DNA from 2 places in the Actinoplanes sp. NPDC051537 genome. Region 1 is predicted to be linked to the other one. Evidence: predicted binding sites of a transcription regulator. Region 1 holds the regulator's gene; the other holds the start of a gene.
The links. The regulator HspR, encoded in region 1, represses chaperone genes until heat shock. The targets are predictions, from matches to a motif close to TTGAGTNNNNNNNACTCAA.

Region 2: a site for HspR is predicted at 1,322-1,340, ahead of ACZ6TB_RS38470 (ABC transporter). Genes of this name have one in related genera too.

Annotation. Positions count from the first base shown of each region.
Region 1 is NZ_JBVJIU010000032.1:64,749-68,249, forward strand. It holds gene ACZ6TB_RS46750 (cation:proton antiporter) at 1-1,031, shown strand, start outside; gene ACZ6TB_RS46755 (hypothetical protein) at 1,171-1,614, shown strand; gene ACZ6TB_RS46760 (heat shock protein transcriptional repressor HspR) at 1,949-2,383, opposite strand; gene dnaJ (molecular chaperone DnaJ) at 2,404-3,501, opposite strand, start outside.
Region 2 is NZ_JBVJIU010000019.1:188,392-191,892, reverse strand. It holds gene dnaK (molecular chaperone DnaK) at 1-1,231, opposite strand, end outside; gene ACZ6TB_RS38470 (ABC transporter) at 1,584-3,501, shown strand, end outside.

The DNA of each region.
Region 1 (3,501 bases):
TCGGCGCCGAGATCGGCGTGATCCTGCTGCTGGTCATGCTCGGCCTCGAATACTCGGCGGCCGAGCTGGTCAGCAACCTGCGCGCGGCCGCGCCCGCCGGGGTCATCGACGCCGTGCTCAACGCCCTGCCCGGCGCCGCGTTCGCGTTCCTGCTCGGCTGGGGCTGGGAGGCCGCCCTCGTGCTGGCCGGCATCACCTGGGTCTCGTCCTCCGGCGTGATCGCGAAGGTGCTCGGCGACCTGGGCCGGCTCGGCAACCGCGAGACGCCGGTCATCCTGTCGGTGCTGGTCATCGAGGACCTGGCGATGGCCTTCTACCTGCCGCTGGTCACCGCCGTGCTGGCCGGGGTCGGCTTCGCCGGCGGCCTCAAGGCGCTCGCCGTCGCCGTGGTCACCGTGATCGCGGTGCTGGTGGTGGCGATCCGCTACGGCAGCACGATCAGCAAGTTCATCTCGGTGCAGGACCCCGAGGCGCTGCTGCTCAGCGTGCTCGGCCTGACCCTGTTCGTGGCCGGGGTCGCGGCCGAGCTCAAGGTCTCGGCCGCGGTCGGCGCGTTTCTGGTCGGCATCGCGCTCTCCGGCCCGGTCGCGCACCACGCCACCGAGATGCTGTCGCCGCTGCGCGACCTGTTCGCCGCCGTGTTCTTCGTCTTCTTCGGCCTGTCCACCGACCCCGCCGACATGCCGCCGGTGCTGCTGCCCGCGCTCGGCCTGGCCGTGCTCACGATGGCGACGAAGATCCTCACCGGCTATCTGGCCGCCCGCCGCGGCGGCATCGCCCTGCCCGGCCGCCTGCGCGCCGGCCTGGCCCTCATGCCGCGCGGCGAGTTCTCGGTCGTCATCGCCGGCCTCGCCGTCGCGTCCGGCGTCGAGACCCGCCTGGCCCCGCTCGCGACCGCTTACGTATTGATCACAGTGATCTCCGGACCGCTGCTGGCCCGTCTGCCCGATTACCACTGGTTCAAGAACATTGTCAGGCGCCGGATGGCCCTGCGGCGCCGCCCCGCGAGCCCTCTTCCCGCAGGTGAGTGACGTGCCAACTGTCAAGACTGCTCAAAGCTACTGACCAGTATCCGATTGTGACGTGGTAACACTTCCGTGGGAACTTCCGGCGCGCTAGCGTTCGGCCTCGACAACTACGTGTTATTCGGACTTTCTGGTGGGCGGCGGCGTGACAGTGCGTGAGTCGACTTTCTACGGCTTCGCGAACCCGGTCGATCCTCGGCCGGAGGAGATACATGCGTGGGCCTATCACCCCGAGTCGGTGCCCCTCGACGCCATGCCTCCCGACTGGGACCTGCTCATCTCCGGCGACGTGCTCGCCCCGACGCTCTTCGAGCTGGCCATGGACCGCCAGTGCCCCGCGCGCCGCTTCGCCCAGCACTGCATGTACATCTACGCCGCCGACGGCGTCCGGCAAAATGCGAGCAACCAGCGCAAACGCCGCCTGAAGAAGTACGTGGAGCGGGCCGAAGAGGTCGGCGACGAGCCGATGTCGATCTGGGCGCACAACTGCCGAGTGCTGATGAGCCGCCCCGAGACGTTCGACTACTCCGACTGGATCGAGGGTGGTCTGGTCCGCCATCCCCGCCGTCTCGGGATGTTCCGCCGCTGACGGGTTGGCCGGTCACCCGCCGCCGCTGAACTCTGCCGCCGCTCAGCCCTGCCGCCGCTCAGCCCTGCCGCCGCTCAGCCCTGCCGCCGCTCAGCCCTGCCGCCGCTCAGCCCTGCCGCCGCTCAGCCCCGAGGCATACCCCACCCCGTTCAGTGGGTGGGGCGACTTTACGGCCGCGGTACGACAGTTTTCGCGCGCTGTCCACACCCGGCGGCTACGGCTTGACCGGCGTTGCGGAGGGGTCGGCGATGATCGCAGTGGCCGGCTCGGCGCCGGGCGGGCGGGGGGCAAGAAAAAACGACCCTCCCATCACGGGAGGGCCGCCTCGAAAGTGCTACTTGTCCGCGGACCGCCGCGGGCGCCAGACCACCAGGGCCGTCGAGGGGCGCTCCTGGCGGACCAGGTCGCGGCCGCCGTAGGGGCTCTCCATCTGGGCTATGCGGGTGTACGCGTCGTCGAGCTGGTGCTCCATCTCGTGTATGCGCTGCTGGAGGTCGGCCACCAGCTGCTCGAGCCCGATGATGCGCTTGATGCCGGCCAGGTTGACGCCGTCCTCCTGGCTCAACCGCTGCACCTCGCGCAGCAGGGCCACGTCGCGCTCGCTGTATCGCCGGCCGCCGCCGCCTGCCCGGCCGGGCTGCACCAGCCCGAGCCGGTCGTACTGGCGCAACGTCTGCGGGTGCATCCCGGCCAGCCGCGCGGCCACCGAGATGATCAAGACCTTCGCGTCGGAGGCCTGCTCCACCGAGATCTCGATCTCCTCATACATGTGCCACCTCCCGATCAGGTCTAACTGCCCCGGCGCACGCGCGCCTCGAGCCGCTCCCGCCCGGCCGGCGGGGTCAGTTTCGCGAAACGCTCCAGCGCGTCCCGTGCTTCCCCCGTGACACCGCCCGGCACCTGCACGTCGACCGTGACGATCAGGTCGCCGGGTGGTCCTTCCTTGCGGGCCACGCCCTTGCCCCGGGCCCGCAGCTTGCGCCCGCTCGGCGTGCCGGGCGGAACCCGCATCGTGACCGGGCCGTCCAGCGTGGGCACCCGCAGGTCGGCGCCGAGCACCGCCTCGGCGATGCTGATCGGCAGGGTCAGCGTCAAGTCGTCGCCGCTGCGGCCGAACAGCTCGTCCGGCCGGACCCCGACCTGCACGTACAGGTCGCCGGCCGGGCCGCCGCGGTCGCCGGGCTCACCCCGGCCGCTGAGCCGAATCCGCTGCCCGTCGGCCACGCCGGCCGGGAAGCGGACGTTGATCGTGCGGGCCTTGGTGACGCCGCCCGTGCCGCGGCACTCGGGGCACTTCTCGTCGACGATCGATCCCGAGCCCTGGCACTCGCGGCACGGCTCGGAGAAGCTGAACGACCCCTGGTTGCGCGAGATGAGGCCGCTGCCGTGGCATTGCGGGCAGGTCCGCGGCGAGGTGCCGGGCTTGGCGCCGTTGCCGTGGCAGGTGTCGCACTCCCCGGCCGACCGGAGGGTCAGCGGGAGCGTCGTTCCGCGTACGGCCTGGCCGAAGTCGAGGGTCACCTCGGTCTCGACGTCGCGTCCGCGCCGCGGGCCGCGCCGGGCCGCGCCACCGCCCGGGCCGCCGCCCGAGAAGATCGAGCTGAAGATGTCGGAGAAGCCGGCGCCGCCGAATCGACGGTCACCGGCGCCGCCCTGCGCGCCCGCCCCGGAGAACCCGCCGAACAGGTCGGACGGGTCGAACTGGGTGCCGCCACCCGAGCGCGCGCCGCGCCGGAACGCGCCCGAGCCGAACAGGGAGCGCATCTCGTCGTACTCTTTGCGCTTCTTGTCGTCGGAGAGCACGTCGTAGGCCTCGGACGCCGCCTTGAACTTCTCCTCGGCCTCCTGGTTGCCCGGGTTCCGGTCGGGGTGCAGATCGCGGGCGAG
Region 2 (3,501 bases), on a different contig from region 1:
GGATCAGCACGGAGGGCTGGTTGTCGTCGGCCGTGGTGTAGACCTCGGAACGGTGCGCCGGGATGGTCGTGTTGCGCTCGACCAGCTTGTGCATGATGCCGCCCTTGGTCTCGATGCCCAGGGACAGCGGGGTGACGTCGAGGAGCAGAACGTCCTTGACCTCGCCCTTGAGCACGCCGGCCTGCAGAGCGGCACCGACGGCGACGACCTCGTCCGGGTTGACGCCCTTGTTGGGCTCCTTGCCGGTCATGCTCTTGACCAGGTCGGCGACGGCCGGCATACGCGTCGAGCCGCCGACCAGGATGACGTGGTCGACGTCGGAGAGCTTGACGTCGGCGTCCTTGATCGCGGACTCGAACGGGCCCTTGCAGCGGTCGAGCAGGTCCTGCGTCATGCGCTGGAACTCGGCCCGGGACAGCGACATGTCCAGGTGGAGCGGGCCGTCCGGGCCGGCCGTGATGTAGGGCAGGTTGATGCTGGTGGTGGTCGCCGCGGACAGCTCGATCTTCGCCTTCTCGGCGGCCTCGCGCAGACGCTGGAGGGCCATCTTGTCGGCGCCCAGGTCGATGCCGTGCTCACCGCGGAAGGTCTTGACCAGGTGGTCGATGACCCGCTGGTCCCAGTCGTCGCCGCCGAGGTGGTTGTCGCCGGAGGTCGACTTGACCTCGATGACGCCGTCGCCGAGCTCGAGCAGCGAGACGTCGAAGGTGCCGCCGCCGAGGTCGAAGACCAGGACGGTCTGCTCCTTGGAGCCCTTGTCCAGCCCGTAGGCCAGGGCGGCCGCGGTCGGCTCGTTCACGATCCGCAGGACGTTCAGGCCCGCGATCTCGCCGGCCTCCTTGGTGGCCTGGCGCTGCGCGTCGTTGAAGTAGGCCGGGACGGTGATGACCGCGTCGGTGACCTGCTCACCGAGGTACGCCTCGGAGTCGCGCTTGAGCTTCATCAGAACCCGCGCCGAGATCTCCTGCGGCGTGTACTTCTTGCCGTCGATGTCGATCGACCAGTTGGTGCCGATCTCCCGCTTGACCGAGCGAATCGTCCGGTCGGGGTTGGTCACCGCCTGGCGCTTGGCGACCTCACCCACGAGCACCTCGCCGTTGCGGGCGAAGGCGACGATGGACGGGGTCGTCCGGGAGCCCTCCGCATTGGCGATGACGGTGGGCTCGCCTCCTTCCAGAACGCTGACGCAGGAGTTCGTGGTGCCGAGGTCGATGCCGACCGCACGTGCCATGGTGTTCCTCGCTTCATTACAAGGCTGCGTTACAAGGTTGAGTGGATCCGACTCAATGATGCCACGGGCCGGCCACCCGTCAAATCGAAGTTGAGCCAACTCGGCGCAAGGGGCTTCATCCCGCCAGCACTTCGGTAGATACCTGTCCGGTCACGGCATACCGGCACCTGTTGTCCTGCATGCATAGATCAGGCACTCTTTACCCGTGACGACGCACGGTGACGCGGTCGGTCCATCGGCCATATCCGCCGTGGACGCCGCAACGCAAGAGCCTGCCGGATCGGACGAGAAGGGTCTGACGAGCGCGGTTTCGACCGATGCCGGGAACAACTCTGATCCTACGGACCCCGTCGTGCCCCGTCAGCCACATCCCGATCCCGAGGCCGGCCCACCCGAGCCGGCCGATGACGTCGTCGCCGAGAGTGATCCCGAAGCCAAGATCGAGTCGACGGAAGAGGGCGCCGAGTCGCCCGAACCCCCGGCGGCAACCGAGAATTCATCGGACTCCGAGGTCGGGCAAAATGGTCATAAGGACCAGACCGAGGAACCCACCGAAGAGGCGGAGATCACGAAACCGGAGCCGGAGCCGACGCCCGAGCCCACGGCCGAGCTGACGCCGGAGCCGGAGCCGACGCCCGAGCTGGAGCCCACGGCCGAGCTGGAGCCCACGGCCGAGCTGGAGCCCACGGCCGAGCTGACGCCGGAGCCGACGCCCGAGCCGGAGCTGACGGCCGAGGTAACGCCCGAGCCCACGACCTCGACGGCCCTCGAGCCGCTGCCGGTCGAGCCCCCGCCCGCGGTCGGACATCTGGCCACCGCGTTGAGCCGGCTGCGCGCGGCGATCGGCGGCGCCTCGTACCCCCTGGTCATGCCTTCGGCCGAGGAGGCCCGCCGGGTCGGCGCCGCCCTCGTGGCCCAGCTCGACGACTACCTTCTTCCGCGCCTCGCGCGGCTCGACGCGCCGCTGCTCGTGGTCGTCGGCGGCTCCACCGGCGCCGGCAAGTCGACCCTGGTCAACAGCCTGGTCCGGGCCCCGGTCAGCACCGCCGGCGTGCTCCGGCCGACCACCCGCTCCCCGGTGCTGGTCAGCAACGCCGCCGACCTGGCCTGGTTCCGCCAGGGGCAACTGCTGCCGGGACTGGTCCGCACCCCGGAGTCGAGCCCCGATCCCCGTACGCTCCAGATCGTGTCCGCCCCCGCGCTCGGCGCCGGCCTCGCGTTCCTCGACGCGCCCGACATCGACTCGGTGGTGGCCGGCAACCGGCAACTCGCCGCGCAGCTGCTGGCCGCCGCCGACCTCTGGCTGTTCGTGACCACGGCCGCCCGCTACGCCGACAACGTCCCGTGGGAGCTGCTCACCACCGCCCGGCTGCGCGGCACCGTCATCGCGCTGGTGCTCGACCGGGTGCCGGCCGAGGCCGCCGCCGAGATCACGGCTCACCTGCGCGAGATGCTGACCGCCCGCAACCTCGGCGCCGCGCCGCTGTTCGTGCTGCCCGAGACCACCCTGGACGGCCAGGGCCTGATCGCCGAGGACGTGATCGGCCCGCTGCACGACTGGTTCGGCCAGCTCGCCGCCGACTCCTCTGCCCGCTCGGCGGTGGTGCGACAGACCCTGGACGGCGCGCTCGCCGCGCTCGGCCCGGCGGTGTCCGGCCTGGCCGACGCCGCCGACGAGCAGGCCGTCGCCGCCCGCGCGCTGGACGAGCGGGTCACGGTCGCCTACCGCACCGCGCGGCAGACCGTGGTCGAGGGCCTGCGCGACGGCCGCCTGCTCCGCGGCGAGGTGCTCGCCCGCTGGCAGGAGTTCGTCGGCACCGGCGAGTTCATGCGCACCCTGGAGAACAAGGTGGGCCTGCTGCGCGACCGGCTCGTCTCGGCGATCACCGGGCGGCCGCTGCCCGGGCGCAACCTTCAGACGGCGCTGGAGTCGCAGCTGGTCACCCTGCTGCGCGGGGTTTCGACGGACGCGGCCGAGCAGGCGTACGCGGCCTGGCAGGCCCACCCGGCCGGCGCCGCCCTGCTCCGGCCCGAGTTGCAGCGCGCCTCGGCCGACCTGCCGCAACGCGCCGACCGGCTGGTGCGCGACTGGCAGCAGTGGGTGCTCGGCCTGGTGCGCGAGCAGAGCGCGGAGAAGCGGGTGGTCGCCCGCGGCGCCGCCTACGCGGTGAACGGCGCCGGCCTCGCCGTGATGATCGCCGTCTTCACCTCGACCGCGTTCATCCCGACCGGGCTCGAGGTCGCGGCCGGCGTCGGCACCACGGTGGCGG